DNA from 3 places in the Candidatus Njordibacter sp. Uisw_056 genome. Region 2 is predicted to be linked to each of the others. Evidence: predicted binding sites of a transcription regulator. Region 2 holds the regulator's gene; each other region holds the start of a gene.

Region 1 (5,324 bases), 570 kb from region 2:
TTAGACACTGGGTGGGAAGTTGGTAATATGCCCTCAGCGCAAATAAAAATAATAAGCGCAATAAGAAAAAAAGACACCTTTGGCTTAATAATAAAAATAAACTAGCCTCAGAAAGCAGCTCACACGAGCTGCTTTTTTTATGCCTGCTTTTTTATGCCTGCTTACTCACCGCACTGGCCCTTAACTTCCCAATCGGTCAGGCTTAGCAAGCGATCTTTTAACTGGTCGTATTCTTCCCTTGCAGCTTTAGAGTCGCTACCACCATCTACCAAAAACAAAACTGGCCAGTACAACACCCCACCCACAAATTCTAGTCGCTCCGTTTGTGCATCTTCGTCTCGCACTCCAGCAATATCATGCATCTGGCCTGCAATGCGCCGGGCCTCTGAATATAGCTGATCGCAACTAAAGGCATCATAGGCAGCAGTAAAGCTAGGTAAATTACCTTGTTCACTACTGATGGTGGGTTTTGTTGCAGGACTAGCACAAGCCACAAGCCACAGGCAGGCTGCGCTAATAATTACTTTGTTCATAATAATAACCTCTTAGCACTCTAAACTAACAGAGTCTACAGTAAGCTGAAAGCTCTACCCTTTGCTACAGACACAAAAAAGCCGATCTGTTGATCGGCTTTTTCAACCTAAGGATGTTTACTTAGGTGAACGCTTCCGCGCTGTTTCTGTAAGTAGACGCTTACGCAGACGGATGAAGTGTGGTGTAACTTCTACTAGCTCATCGTCTTCGATAAATTCAAGCGCTTGTTCAAGTGAGAAGCGAATAGGTGGGCTAAGAACGATGTTCTCATCAGTACCTGCTGCACGGATGTTGGTAAGCTGCTTTCCCTTAGTTGGGTTAACACACAAATCGTTACCACGGCTGTGAACGCCAATAAGCATACCTTCGTATACGTCAATGTTTGGCTCAACCATCAACCGACCGCGAGTCTGCAGGTTAAACAAAGCAAATGCTAAGATCTTACCCTTAACCATAGAAACCAATACACCTTTTTCGCGCTCAGCTAGGGCACCCTGCTTAACTTGACCATAATGATCAAATACAGACGTCATTACACCGCTACCAGAGGTTAGGGTTAAGAACTGACCACGGAAACCGATCAGACCACGTGAAGGAATGATAAATTCTAATCGTGTACGGCCTTTACCATCTGGCTCCATGTTAGTCATTTCCGCCTTACGACGACCCATTTCTTCCATTAGTGAACCTTGATGCTGATCTTCACAGTCAATCAATACTGATTCGTATGGCTCCATCTTCACGCCATCAACTTCTTTTTCGATAACCTGTGGACGTCCTACACCCATCTCAAACCCTTCACGACGCATGCTTTCAATCAACACTGACAAGTGCAATTCACCGCGGCCTGACACTACAAAACGGTCTGGGGTATCGCCTTGAGTAACACGCAGGGCGACATTGTGAATAAGCTCACGGTCTAAACGATCACGGATATTACGGCTAGTAACAAACTTACCATCAAGGCCAGCAAACGGTGAATCGTTGACTTGGAACGTCATAGACACTGTTGGCTCATCGATGCTTAATGCAGGCAATGCTTCAACATGGTCTGGGTGACAAATAGTGTCAGAAATATTTAAACCATCTATACCAGTAACACACACAATATCACCAGCCTGGGCTGTGGCTACATCGATACGCTCAAGGCCCATGTAGCTCATCACGTTTTGTAGCTTAGCTGCACGGTGTTTGCCATCAGATGAAATTACTTTAACTTGCTGGCCCACCTTCATGCTGCCACGCTTTATACGGCCTACACCAATAACGCCTACATAGCTTGAGTAGTCCAACGCAGAAATTTGCATCTGCAAAGGGCCTTCAAGGTCTACGTCTGGTGATTTAACATGCTCAACCAATGATTCAAATAATGGCGTCATATCATCAGACATATTGTCTGGTGAGGCACCAGCAATACCATTGATCGCAGACGTGTACATTACAGGAAAGTCTAACTGCTCATCCGTAGCGCCCAAAGAGTCGAACAAATCGAATACTTGGTCCATAACCCAATCTGGTCGCGAGCCTGGACGGTCGATCTTGTTAATAACCACAATAGGGCTGAGGCCTTGTTGAAAAGCCTTTTGAGTTACAAACCGTGTTTGTGGCATCGGTCCGTCTACGGCGTCTACCAAAAGTAAGACGCAATCTACCATAGATAGAACGCGCTCTACTTCACCACCAAAGTCAGCATGTCCTGGGGTGTCCACAATATTGATATGGTAACCATTCCAACTTACCGCAGTGTTTTTTGCAGTAATGGTAATACCACGTTCTTTTTCTTGGTCGTTAGAGTCCATAAGGCGCTCTGTGCCTTGGTCACGACGGTCAAGGGTGCCGGATTGTTCTAGCAACTTGTCTACCAAGGTGGTTTTACCGTGGTCTACGTGGGCTACAATCGCCACATTTCTTAACTTTTCGATCATCTCACTACTCCAAACGGCCTCAATTGAACATGGCCAAAATACGTATGGGCGTTGCGACAGCGCAGCGCCAAAAAAATGCAGCGCAGATTATAGCAAAAGTATAGCGATAACACAGCACCTAAGAGGGAACAAGAAGGATATTTATACAAGCTATCTATCATCGCACTTAAATGGTGCGCCACTCTTTGAATGCGACTCTTTTTAGTGCACACTAGCGTGAAAATGCATACTTAAGTTAAAGCTATAGAACTTAATAGAGCGATTGAGGTTAAAAAAACCCATATACGCGACCAAAACTGCCATAGAGGGTCACTTTTTAAACCTTAGGTAGAGTTGGCACGGCCATTGCTTTAGTAAACACAGTATCAGCCAATGGGCTGGAATTCATACATGTAAACCACCGGCCTTAGAGCTGGTTTTGATTGGAGAGACTTTATGTCTGCAAATACCCTTAAGATGATCCAAGACAGCGAAGCACGCTGGGTCGACCTGCGCTTTACCGATACCAAAGGCAAAGAGCACCACGTAACGATACCTGCGCGTACTGTAGACGAAGACTTCTTCTCTGAAGGCCAAATGTTCGATGGTTCATCCATTGCTGGCTGGAAAGGCATCAACGATTCAGACATGATCATCATGCCAGACGATAGCTCTGCTGTATTAGACCCATTCACAGAACAAACTACAGTAAACGTGCGATGCGATGTTATTGAGCCAGCCACTATGCAAGGCTATGACCGTGACCCACGTTCAGTTGCTGCTCGCGCTGAAGAATACCTTAAGTCTACAGGTATTGGTGACACGGCATTCTTTGGCCCAGAGCCAGAATTCTTTGTATTTGATGACGTAAAGTGGAAAGCCGATATGCAAGGCGCCATGTACGAAATAAACTCTGAAGAAGCAGCTTGGCAGTCGAGCGCTACCATCGAAGGTGGTAATACGGGTCACCGGCCTGGCATCAAAGGCGGTTATTTCCCAGTACCTCCAGTTGACTCCTCACACGACATGCGTGGCGCTATGTGTGACGCTATGGAAGCTATGGGTGTGGAAATAGAAGTACACCACCACGAAGTAGCAACGGCGAATCAAAACGAAATTGGTACAAAGTTCAGCACGTTAATTCGCAAGGCTGATGAAGTACAAATTATCAAGTACTGTGTCCACAACGTGGCGCACGCTTACGGCAAAACGGCTACTTTTATGCCTAAGCCAATTGTTGGCGATAACGGCTCTGGCATGCACGTTCACCAGTCAATTGCTAAAGACGGTGTTAACCTTTTTGCTGGTGACGGCTATGGTGGCTTGTCAGACATGGCGCTTTACTATATTGGCGGCATTATTAAGCATGCTAGGGCGCTTAACGCGTTCACCAACGCATCTACTAACGCATACAAGCGTTTAGTCCCTGGCTTCGAAGCCCCTGTTATGCTGGCTTACTCTGCCCGTAACCGCTCTGCTTCTATCCGCATTCCATACGTAAGCAACCCACGCGGACGCCGCGTAGAAGTGCGCTTCCCTGATCCCACTGCAAACCCATACTTGTGTTTCGCGGCCTTGTTGATGGCAGGCCTTGATGGTATTCAAAATAAAATCCACCCAGGCGATGCAGCCGACAAGGATTTGTATGACCTACCTGCTGAAGAAGCAGCAGCAATTCCAACAGTGGCTAGAAGCCTAGAAGAAGCACTTGCTGCTTTAGAAGCAGATCGTGAATTCTTAACCCGTGGTGGCGTATTTACTGACGAAATGATCGACGCTTACATCGAACTTAAGAACGGTGAAGTAGAAGCAGTTAATAGTGTCACTCACCCAGTTGAGTTTGGCCTTTACTACTCTTGCTAGTCGCATAACCAAAGCCCTCCGAGGAGGGCTTTTTAAGCACACCCAACGCACTAATTTGGTGCGCCATAAAGAACCCGATGGAGTGCAATGCCTAAATTACTGCAAGCCCAACAAGCTCTGGCTAGTTTGGTTAACCATTTAACCACCGCCATCGTTTTACTTAACGCTCGCATGGAAATTGTGGCGCTCAATTTGGCTGCGGAAAATTTATTTCGAGTCAGTCAACATCAAATGCAGCTTGAGCCCATTAGCAATTTGCTGTCCTTAGACCCACTTCTTAAACAGCAGCTTGAGCATAGCTCCACTCACCAACAATCCTTCACTAGTCGCGACATCCAAATACAGCAGGCTAATGGCCGCAGACTATCTGTAGACTTAAGCGTTACCTCCGTAGATGAACAAGGTAGTTTAGCCTTAGAGATACAGCCGTTAGAGCGTGTCAAACGACTCACACAAGAAGCCCGCATGACAACCCAACAGCAGGCGTCTTCTAATCTTGTGCGCAATTTAGCCCACGAGATAAAAAATCCATTAGGTGGTATTCGTGGTGCAGCCCAGCTGTTACAACGGGAACTTAACCCTTCGTTACACGAATTCACCGATATCATAATTTCTGAGGCTGACCGCTTAAGAGACCTTGTAGACCGTTTAGTGGGTCCTCAACGCCAAACTCAAAAGCAACGCTGCAATATTCATCAGATCTTAGACAAAATAGACCAGTTATTACGCGCAGAAGCTGGCGACCGAGTGCGACTAATACGAGACTATGACCCCAGTCTGCCAGAACTGCTCATCGACGCAAATCAAATGACGCAGGTATGCCTTAATGTAGGCCGTAATGCCTTGCAAGCACTTATGGAGCACCAAGTTAGTGGTGGTCAAATTAGCCTTAAAACGCGAGCTGTTAGACGCTTCACTATTGGTCATACATGCCACCGCCTCGTCTGTTGTGTCAGCATAAGTGACAATGGGCCTGGCATTAATGCAGACCTTAAAGAAGACATCTTTTTCCCCCTAGTAACC
Region 2 (5,324 bases):
CAAAAAGAGCAGTTAATAAGTTAATCCCCAACCATACTGCGCGGCGCCTAGTGGTTTTAACGACTGGCGCAAAAGTGTCTTCGTCCTCATCTAAACCAGCCATGCGCATGAGGGAGTGGTCAGCCTCTTCTCTAATCACATCGACCACGTCATCGATAGTGATACGACCAACCAATCGACCCTCTTGGTTTATTACCGGTGCAGACACCCAATCGTTACGTTCAAATAGGTTAGCGACATCAGTTTCATCTAAATCAGCAGGGATCGCTGCACGCTCGGTGTCCATGATGTCTGAAATTAGGGTATTGGGGTCACTCACTAGCAAACTAGTGAGTGGCAATAAGCCCATGTAACGGTCTTTTCGGGTGACTACGAACAGGTTGTCGGTCATGTCTGGCATGGCATCATGGCGCCGTAAATAACGCAGTACGGCGTCTATGGTAATGTCAGGGCGGATGCTAACAACGTCAGTATTCATAAGGCCGCCAGCGGTGTCTTCAGGGTAAGACAGTACCTGTTCTACTCGTTCTCGGTCCTGTTGCCCTAAACTATTGAGCACTTCTTGCATTACCGTTTTTGGCAGCTGCTGCAAGATGTCGGCAAAGTGGTCAGTGTCGAGGTTTTCAGTGGCTTGAAGTAGCTCTTCGGTATTCATTTGATTAACGAATTCAGCTTGAATTTCGTCACTTAAATGGTGCAGTACTTCGCCTTCTAACTCTGGATTCACTAAATTCCACAGCACTTCTCGTTCTCTTGGTGGTGAAGATTCCAAAAGGTGCGCAGTATCAGCGGGTTTTAAGGTGTGATTGAGCATATGGCGGGCTTGAATAAAAGCACCGCTGTCTAGGGCGTCATTGAGTTCTTTAAGGCGGGATTTCATGTGACTGCTAGCCTTATTCGCCTTCGTCGAAATAATTATTAACCAGTTGAGACACTTCATCAAAAGCCTGCTGGGCACCTTCGCCACTTACTTTTAGGTCTAACACAGTGCCCTGTGACGCAGCTAACAACATAACCGACATAATGCTTTTTGCGTCTACCATTTTTCCTGAGCTGCCAATTTCGATACTGCAACCATGTTTACCCGTAACACCCACAAGCTTAGCAGCAGCGCGAGCGTGCAAACCAAGTTTGTTGATGATAGTGATTTTTTGGTTGATCATGCAGAAAACCTTGCAGACATGGCTCTATAAAGTAATGAAACAGCTTTTGGTAAGCCCAGCGCTAGATTACCAAAAATAGCCTTATAGCATACCCTTTTTAGAGCATTTATGCGACAGCGATTTTGTACATGGCATCCGCATCAGTGGCCTTGCGCATACGTTCACGAAACTCAGATTGGCCAAATTTACCTGCAAGAGTGGCTAGTATTTGTAAGTGTTCGTCTGTGGCCTGCAGGGGCACCAAAAGCACAAACAATAAATCCACAGGAAGTTGATCTATCGCATCAAAATCTACTGCTTTGGCTAATCGCACTAGGGCACCAGTTACATGTGTGCAACTGGCTAAGCGACAATGGGGAATAGCGATGCCATCGCCAAACCCCGTGCTGCCTAATTTTTCTCGGGTGATTAATGCATTAAAGAGTTCTTTGTCATCAAACTCTGTCATTTGCTTGCCCAGTAATTGACTAATAGATTCGAGGGTGCGTTTTTTGCTGCCACACTTGAGATCGGCCAAAGTGCGCTCTGGCGTAAGGATGTCACTAATATTCATATGTCGTCAATAACCCTATGGGTTCTATGGGCTCAGTTGAGCCGTTTGCGTTCGTTAGAGGGTGGAATGTTCATGCTTTCTCGGTATTTAGCAATGGTTCTACGTGCTACTTTAATACCTTGCAACTCAAGCATATCTGTAAGCTTTGCGTCGCTTAGGGGCTTGCGCGTTAGCTCTGCTGCAATGAGCTTTTTAATGAGTGCTCTTATTGCAGTAGAAGAGCATTCTCCACCATTAGCTGTAGCTACATGACTAGAAAAGAAATATTTTAGCTCAAAAATACCTCTAGGTGTGTGCATGTATTTTTGGGTAGTCACCCGTGAAATAGTAGATTCGTGCATCTCCACATGGTCTGCTACTTCAGCTAGCACCAGTGGTTTCATCGCCTCTTCGCCATGATCTAAAAAGCCTTTTTGTATCTCACAGATACGACCTGACACTTTTAACAAGGTTTCATTACGACTTTCAAGGCTTTTAAGAAACCAGCGAGCCTCTTGTAAGTGGCTTTTAATGTAGTTGTTGTCAGCGGTATTGCCACTGCCAGCAAAGTTTGCATATTGCTGATTAATTCTGATCTTTGGCGCTGAGTCTGGATTGAGTTCAACCCGCCATACATTGTTTACTTTACGCACCATCACGTCGGGAATAACATACTCAGCTTGGCTTGAGGCAATGGTCACGCCAGGTTCTGGTTGCAGCTTAGTGATCAGCTCAAAAATATGTAGCAAGTCATTTTCTTTGTAGCCAGAGCGTCGCCTTAAGGAATTGTAGTCGTGACTTCCAAGCAGGTCTAGGTATTTATCCACAACTGTTATCGCGCCTTGTCGCCAAGGTGTGTCAGCGGGTAAGTACCTTAGCTGTATAAGCAGACACTCCCTCAGGTCCTGTGCGGCAACCCCAATGGGGTCAAATTGTTGGATTAAGGTTAATACTGCTTGAGTTTCATCTTCTTCAACGGCTTCTTGCTCTTGTTGAGCTAAGTTACCGTTGATCCCTTCAGTAATTTCACTAAGAGTTTGGCTAAGGTAACCCCGTTCGTCTACGGCATCAATAATGCTGGCGCCAATAAACTGGTCGAGGTGGCTTAAACGACTCACGTTAAGTTGCCATTCAAGGTGTTCTTGCAGACTCGGTTCGTGACTATTGTGAGCGTCGAAATCGAACTCGTCCCCTGGGCCAGTTGCCGGTGTGGTGGAGCTTTGGTAAACATCATCCCAGGAGCTGTCAGTGGCAAGTTCTACAGGTATTTCTTCGCTCCAGTCACTGTCCGCTTGTTGCTCTTCAGCAAGGTGGTCACTTGGCTGGTCATCAATCTGGGTGTCGTTGTTGTCTGTTTGCTGGGTATTAACGTCTGGCTGGTCAAGTTCATCTTCTAGCTCTAGTAAAGGGTTAGAATCTAGGGCCTGTTGAATTTCTTGCTGCAGGTCTAAGGTTGAAAGCTGGAGCAAACGAATCGCCTGTTGCAACTGTGGCGTCATGGCCAGTTGCTGATTCATTTTGAGTTGCAGGGATGCTTTCATAGTAGTGCTAACTTGTTGTTTCTGAGGTATTTTTACTTAGGTTTTTACTTGGCTTTTTACTTAGTTATAAAGTGAAATCATCACCTAAGTATACCTCTTTTACTTGCTGGTTCGCTAAGATATCACTGCTGGTTCCATGAGCTAAAATATAACCTTCACTAACAATATAGGCCAAATCACAAATATCTAGGGTTTCGCGCACATTATGGTCGGTAATTAATACGCCAATACCCTTGTCACGTAACTGTTGAATAATTTGTTTAATGTCCTTGACAGAAATGGGGTCTACGCCAGCAAAGGGTTCGTCCAGCAGAATAAACTGTGGTTCACTTGCCAATGCACGAGCAATCTCTACGCGACGGCGTTCACCACCTGATAAGCTCATACCTAGGCTGTTACGTATGTGATCGATATTAAACTCTAGGAGCAGGTTTTCTAGCCTTTTTAATCGCTCAATTTTAGTCAGGTTTTTTTGAGTTTCCAATATAGCTAAAATGTTTTGTGCCACTGTAAGCTTACGAAATACTGATGCTTCTTGTGGCAGATAACCGATACCCTTGCGCGCTCGGCCATGCATAGGCTCACTCGAAATGTCTTCTTGATTGATAAATATTTGGCCACGATCTGCCTGCACTAAACCCACAATCATATAAAAGCAGGTCGTTTTTCCAGCACCATTAGGCCCCAGCAGACCAACTACTTGGCCAGCTTCAATACGAATATTAACGTCTTTGACGATAGCCCGCTTGCTGTAAGATTTAGCAAGGTTTCTGGCTTCTAAGGTGGCTATGGTGGCAGTCTCATTGTGCATGGATGTCAAACTTGTTTCAGGTGATCATTAATTTGAGTTAGGTAAGAAAATCATTTTTACTTGCTTATCTTTGCCGCCAGTGGCTTTCACATTTTCTGTAGACATGTTGAAGAGTATTTGATGACCACTGAACAGGTTACCTTTTTGAATCAGCTTGGCACCACCGAGTAAGGTTAAGAACTCGGTGTTCAGTTGATAGTCAATGCGCTTACCCCAGGCTTGCATTATATCGCCTTTGCCATCTCCAACGGGCTCTGATTCCTGCTGCATGTAAGCTAAACCATCATTATTGCCCTCTGTGGCTACCATGGTTTCTATCCCGTCGTCGTTAAAGGTCACTTTTACCGTATTTGCTTCAATTGTCATACTACCTTGGACAATAATAACACTGCCGGAGTAGGTGGAAAAACCCTCCCCTTCATTAAGCTCTACGCTATCAGCGGTGATCTCAATGGGCTGCTTACGGTCGCTATCAAGTGCCCATGTTAATGGGCTGAGAAACCATGCTGCGCCAGCAAGCAAACAGATAGAAAAACGTTGTATGTGGTTCAGGCTAGGGACGCTGTGGGTGTTTTGGAGGGGCTGTAACATGGTTAATTCCTTGGCACAGAGTGAGTGCCCTTGACCTGGTGCAAAAATAGTAAACGTTGGGTGTCGAGTGTGAGCTGCATTCCGGTGCCCGTCAAGTGGCTATACTTGGCCACTAAGGTCACTTGCTTGTCAGATTGGGCATAGTTTCGTTGGGGAAATAACCTTAAGCTTTCACTGCTAAGGCTAAGCGGTCGGTGAATATCTGGACCGTTGGTAACTAGTGCATTGCCTGTAAGGTTAATTTGTGCCCCGGAATCTAATATAAGGCCCTCATCCGCTTTACCAAACCAAGCAGTGCCATTGCTGGATAAATAAATGTTAAACCTGGGCTGTAGCATATCGGTGGTGCCGAGTTCTTGAATGTGAGTAAATTGTTTAGCGCTTATGTTGGAGGATAGTGAACCTTGTTTATCGTATTGGCTAATAGTCGCATTCGTAAGGTAATAGTCTGGAATCCAGTTAACTTTTGACTCTGCGTCTTGCTGCTCTATTTGTTGTAACCACCAAAATAGCAACAAAACTAAGCCTGCAGCAACAATGTTTATAGGCAGCCAGCGACTGCGAAATAATGCCATCATCACAGGCCTGCCCGGAGCTTAGTATTAGTATAATGGGCTAGCGCAGCCTCCCACGTGCCTTGTGCTTGCATGATTAACTCACACACTTCCCTTACTGCACCTTGGCCA
Region 3 (5,324 bases), 1.3 Mb from region 2:
GTTAAAAATGGCCATAAAAACAATCTGCTATGTAAGTGTAGTTAGGATGGGTCGAGTAAATTCTTTCATTTAGGCCTTATAGAGGCTACGGCCAATATTAGATTTAAAGGCATTGCCTAAATTGTTGTATAAGTTTGTACTGGTTGCTGGGCTATTAAGTTCTAACGTGTCTAGGGCCTTATTAATTGACTCTAGCTTAATGCGCATAAAGAAATCACTGGTGCGGTGGATCTTGTCACAGGCAGCTAATAAATCTAACAGCTGCCGCCACATCGTCTGCTGTGCCATAGTTAGGTGTTGGCTAAAGTTTTGATCTTCTCTGTCGATACCTGAATCCGTACAAAACTTATTACGCAAGGCATCAAATAGCTGAATGGTTTGCACGTCATGTTGTTTGCGTGCCTGAAGTTCCTGGAAAGCCTTCAAGTCGCTAGTTTTCAGGTATTCATACTCTTGGTTAAGGGTGCTCTGCAATTGCTGCGCATCAGTAATGGCCTGCTCTAAGTGGCCATTAAATTCTTCTTCTCGTGGTTGCAGCAATGGTGGGTTATCCTTGAATTAGTTTTTCTAAGCTAGTCATTTTTTCAGCAACACGTGCTGTATTAATAGGGAACTCACCAATTTCTAAGGCCTGCTTAATGCTATTAACCTTCGTTTGGTTGACATCACTGATGCCTTTACTTGCTTGGGTCATGTGCAGCAGCGTTTGTGCCTCTGGTGTAAGCTTAACTTGGTCCGCACCTTGATTCGGCCCTGTTTTGGTTTGTTGTACTAAGGGCTGGCTTTGCGCTGCTTGTGATTGTTGTTGACCACCCTGAGTTTTATTAGCCGGCTGAGCGACAGCACCGTTGGCTTTGCCAGCTGTTAACCCTCGATACTGATTATTAATGTCGTTCATGTTCCACCTTTAACCTCATTAAACCTACTTTCCCATCTATACAGTAGCTATCGGCAGGCTGAGTAAAAACTTAAGTTAAAAATAGCATTTAATTTAAATAAAATCTTAATAATCAAAAAAAAACCTTTTAACCTGCCTAATTAATGAGTTCTAACTGGCCTTTAGCAATCACCAAGCCCCACTTTACTAAGCCGCTGGGCATTACTTTAACGTTAACCTTATCACCCAAATTACCATTTGACAAAGCCTGTGCTTGGCTAGAAATTTGGTAGTCTTTTAAATTAATTTGCAAGCGTACCTGGCTACCTTTAGTCACTAGGTACGCTTGGCGTAACATATCTTTTGTTAGGGGTGTATCACTGGCGATGTAGCGTTTGGTAACCCATCCAACTAGCGCTTCTGTGCGCATAAACTCTGTTTGTCTTAGTTTGTGGTCTGGCACCCATGCCATGGTGAGATCTTGGGCGATCAGCTCTCGACCCATAGCGAGCGCTTGGCGACTAATGACCACACGCTGCTGACCCTGAACATCATTTTTATCCAGCAATTTACCCGCTTTTATATACCTTTTTGCCAACTGGCCAAGTAGTTGGTTTTTGTTGGTAATAACATTGGGGCTGCTGGTGTGGATAGACTCTTTGCTGGCAGTTAGATGGTTTGTGGCAATTACCTGGCCTTGAGGAATGTCTTTGGCTGCACGCCACAGCAGATGTAAGTGACTAAAATCTTTAGGGCTAAGCCAGTGCCCTGAGTTTAACTGGCGTTTAACTTGTTTGCCAATAGGGTTAGTGTCGCTGCTGATTAAGGTGTTGCTGATGTCAGTGCTATTGCCGGTATAGGCCACTAAGGCGACTTGTTTTGCACTAATAGTACCTTGTTCTGCAATATCGCTTACTAGGCGCCAGGCTTTGGTGCTGATTTTCACCTTAATGGATAGGTATAACGACCAATTGGGTTTGTTACTGTTATAGGTTTCATCACAAACCACTTTCACCGTTTTTTGATTGTTAAAGGGCAGTGTTACCTGCAATGAAGTTTTGCACAGGGCGTAGCGACTGCGTTCGTCTAGCTTAGCGGCGCTGGCATGACCACCTAACTGTTGTTGGGAAAATGCATTAACCGCTTGATAAATGTCTTCATGGGCCTGCCACTGTGCGGCATGAGAAGCCGTTGTAGCTAGCCCCAAAAAAACCACTGTTGCCAACCATTTACCGGGTATTAACGCAGCGGCAAAGCCTTGCCACTTGTTGTTATTGGATCCTAAATACGTCATAAAATAATTTCTAACATTATGAAAAATAACAGTTTATTTGTATTGGCATAATCGTTGCTTTAGTCACTGTGTAGTTGGCATATTTAGGCCTCTAAACAGTTAACAAACGTAGCGAAAAATTATGAGTCTTTTACAAAACCCACTAGGCATTCATGCCACCGCCTTAAAGCTGCGCGAACAGCGCACCTCGGTATTGGCATCTAATATTGCCAATGCAGACACGCCCAATTACAAGGCGCGTGATATTGACTTTAGCAGCGTAATGGCGGCCACAAAAGGCAATGCCATGGGCACAAGCCATAGCCGGCATATCGGTGTGAGCCACTATCAAGCCCTGCAGGGCGACGGCATGATTAAGTACCGAATGGCAAATAGCGCCTCTATAGATGGCAACACAGTGGAAGTTAACACAGAAAACAATCTGTTTACAGAGAACTCCCTTCGCTATCAGGCCACATCTACTTTTTTAAATAGTCGAATTAAAGGCATCATGAGCGCTTTGCGTGGCGAATAAGCCAAGCCTAGCTCACTCACTTAGCCTAAACCAATAGAGAACAGCACAATGTCAATGCTAACCGCCTTAAAAATCTCCAGTTCTGCTATGAATGCACAAATGATGCGTCTGAATACCACTGCCAGTAACTTGGCTAACATAGATGTTGTGGGTTCCACCTCTGAGGAAGCGTATAAAGCTAAAAAACCCATTTTTAAAACAGTGATTGAAAATTATACCCAGGATAACTTTGGAGCCAGCGTAAGTGTGAACGGCATCTTCGTAAGCGATAGAGAAAATACAAGTCGCTACGACCCACAAAACCCATTGGCGAGTAGAGATGGCTATGTGTTTATGTCTAACGTTAATTCTATAGAAGAAATGGTAGACATGACCAACGCCTCACGTTCTTACCAAACCAACGTAGAAGTGATGAACGCAACAAAGAAAATGATGATGAGCACGTTGCAGCTTGGCAAGTAATATTTTGGTTTACCTGAGCATGCCTAACGACGTAGGCAAAAAAAACACTATAAGGAGATTATGATGACTACATCAGTAACGCAAGCCATACCCGGCACTCTTAGATCATTCGAGTCTACCCAAAATAGTGAAGAAAATCGAACTTCGGTGCTAGGGCAAGACGACTTTCTAAAGCTATTAACGGCCCAACTACAGTACCAAGACCCAATGAAGCCAATGGAAAATGGTGAATTTATGGGGCAGATGGCACAGTTTTCTACCGTTAGTGGCATTACCGAAATGGGAGAATCTATAGACGGCCTAGTGAGCATATATCAGGGCCAACAAATGAGTAACTCGGCTGCCATGATTGGTAAACAAGCATTAGTGAATGGCAACTTGGCACAACTAAAGGGTGGTCAACTGGGTGGTGCAATAGACCTAGCGACAGCAGCCAACGACGTCCGTATCGAAATTACCTCAGATAGCGGTGAAGTGATGGCGAGTTTAGGGCTGGGGTCACAATTAGCAGGCACCAAAGAATTTACCTGGGACGGTGTGACACGAGATGGTACCCAAGCCCCAGAAGGGCGCTATCACCTCAGAGCTACGGCTTTAGTGGATGGTGAAACCAAAGTGCCCCCCATGCAAGTTTACGGCACAGTCAGTAGTATTCAGCTTAAGAATGGAGAGGTTACTCTCAATGTATCGGGTCAAGGTAATGTCAGTTTTAATAATGTGAAGCGCATTAGTCAATAGCGTATCAGTGCCACTTAAATAAATGTAATTTAACCTCATCAATAGGGAATTGGTCTATGTCTTTTTATACCTCACTCACCGGCCTAAACTCGGCGCAAGCAGATTTAGGGGTCACATCAAACAATATAGCCAACGTAGGCACTGTGGGCTTTAAAAAATCTCGTGCTGATTTTGGTGACTTGTTTAGTAGTACGTCGGGTGCCATTGGTCAGGGCGCCCATTTAAAAAACGTAAATCAGCAGTTTAGCCAGGGCAGCATTGAAATGTCGGGTAACGCATTAGACTTAGCCATCTCTGGAGAAGGTTTTTTTGCTGTACGACCAGACCTAAGCGCAACCGAAACGGTGTACACCCGAGCAGGTGCCTTTAGCATTAATAACGACAACTATGTCGTTGATTCCTCTGGTCAGTATCTTCAGGCATTCCCTGTGAGTGAAGATGGGTCTGTAATTGCCACCGGCCTAACGTCTGCTAAGTCGTTACAATTAACATCAGCTGGGGGGTTGCCAAAAGTTACTTCTAAAATTGAATTAGGTTTAAATTTGCCTTCTGATGCGGCTATTAAACCCACCGCTTCATTTTCGCCTAGTGATAGTAATACCTTTAACTCGTCAACCCAGATGACCGCTTACGACTCTTTAGGAAATCCGCATGTTGCCACAGTGTATTTTCTTAAAACGTCCAACCCAACACCCGCAGTACCCACAAATACCTGGGACACTAAGCTTTATATCGATGGGACTGTGATAGCCCCCACTAATGCAGCCGATAGCGTGTTGACGTTTGATCAAGACGGCAAGCTGACTGCACCCATAGCGGCGATCACCTACGACCCTGCAACATTGATTACCGGTGCGATTCCACTAAGCTTAAGCATAGACTACGGTAGCTTATCTAGTCAGTATTCTGCGCCTTTCTCAGTCATGTCTTTGTCTCAGGATGGCCACCCGCGTGGTGAGCTATCGGGTATGGACGTTGACTCAAGTGGTGTTGTGCGTGCCAACTACACCAATGGCACACAACTGGCCTTGGGTAAATTAATGTTGGCTAACTTTGATAACCCTAATGGGTTGAAACAGATCGGCAATGCCAGCTTTGAAGCCACCAATGCCTCTGGCCTTGTAGATTTAGGTGAAGCAGGGTTTGGTGGCTTCGGTGACATTCGAGGGGGTGCCTTGGAGGGATCTAACGTTGATCTTACAGAACAACTAGTGAAGTTAATTAGTGCCCAGCGCAACTTCCAAGCCAACGCTAAGGCCCTTGATACCTCAGGTACCTTAATGCAAACCATTATGGGAATAATGAACTAAGCCACGCTATACAGGTTACACCACTTACTTAAAGCCCGATCACTGTATAGTAAGTTGGCATCGATATTGCATTAGCTAGTTAAGGAAGGAGAAATTGATGAAACTTTGCCGTATTTTTGCCATATTAAC

The links. The regulator sigma-54, encoded in region 2, starts transcription at its own class of promoters, with help from an activator protein. The targets are predictions, from matches to a motif close to ANTGGCATNNANNTTGCTNT.
Region 1: the regulator sigma-54 is predicted to act here: its motif matches at 2,792-2,811, upstream of glnA (glutamate--ammonia ligase).
Region 3: the regulator sigma-54 is predicted to act here: its motif matches at 2,213-2,232, upstream of flgB (flagellar basal body rod protein FlgB).

Annotation. Positions count from the first base shown of each region.
Region 1 is NZ_CP159830.1:225,989-231,312, reverse strand. It holds gene ABXT60_RS01165 (hypothetical protein) at 162-533, opposite strand; gene typA (translational GTPase TypA) at 651-2,459, opposite strand; gene glnA (glutamate--ammonia ligase) at 2,895-4,301, shown strand; gene glnL (nitrogen regulation protein NR(II)) at 4,389-5,324, shown strand, end outside.
Region 2 is NZ_CP159830.1:799,161-804,484, forward strand. It holds gene mgtE (magnesium transporter) at 1-880, opposite strand, end outside; gene ABXT60_RS03965 (HPr family phosphocarrier protein) at 894-1,163, opposite strand; gene ptsN (PTS IIA-like nitrogen regulatory protein PtsN) at 1,270-1,716, opposite strand; gene ABXT60_RS03975 (RNA polymerase factor sigma-54) at 1,749-3,236, opposite strand; gene lptB (LPS export ABC transporter ATP-binding protein) at 3,301-4,047, opposite strand; gene lptA (lipopolysaccharide transport periplasmic protein LptA) at 4,075-4,638, opposite strand; gene lptC (LPS export ABC transporter periplasmic protein LptC) at 4,641-5,216, opposite strand; gene ABXT60_RS03995 (KdsC family phosphatase) at 5,216-5,324, opposite strand, start outside.
Region 3 is NZ_CP159830.1:2,088,834-2,094,157, reverse strand. It holds gene ABXT60_RS10070 (DUF2802 domain-containing protein) at 1-15, opposite strand, end outside; gene flgN (flagellar export chaperone FlgN) at 70-540, opposite strand; gene flgM (flagellar biosynthesis anti-sigma factor FlgM) at 548-898, opposite strand; gene flgA (flagellar basal body P-ring formation chaperone FlgA) at 1,035-2,171, opposite strand; gene flgB (flagellar basal body rod protein FlgB) at 2,293-2,685, shown strand; gene flgC (flagellar basal body rod protein FlgC) at 2,734-3,147, shown strand; gene ABXT60_RS10040 (flagellar hook assembly protein FlgD) at 3,211-3,885, shown strand; gene ABXT60_RS10035 (flagellar hook protein FlgE) at 3,942-5,195, shown strand; gene ABXT60_RS10030 (flagellar basal body P-ring protein FlgI) at 5,293-5,324, shown strand, end outside.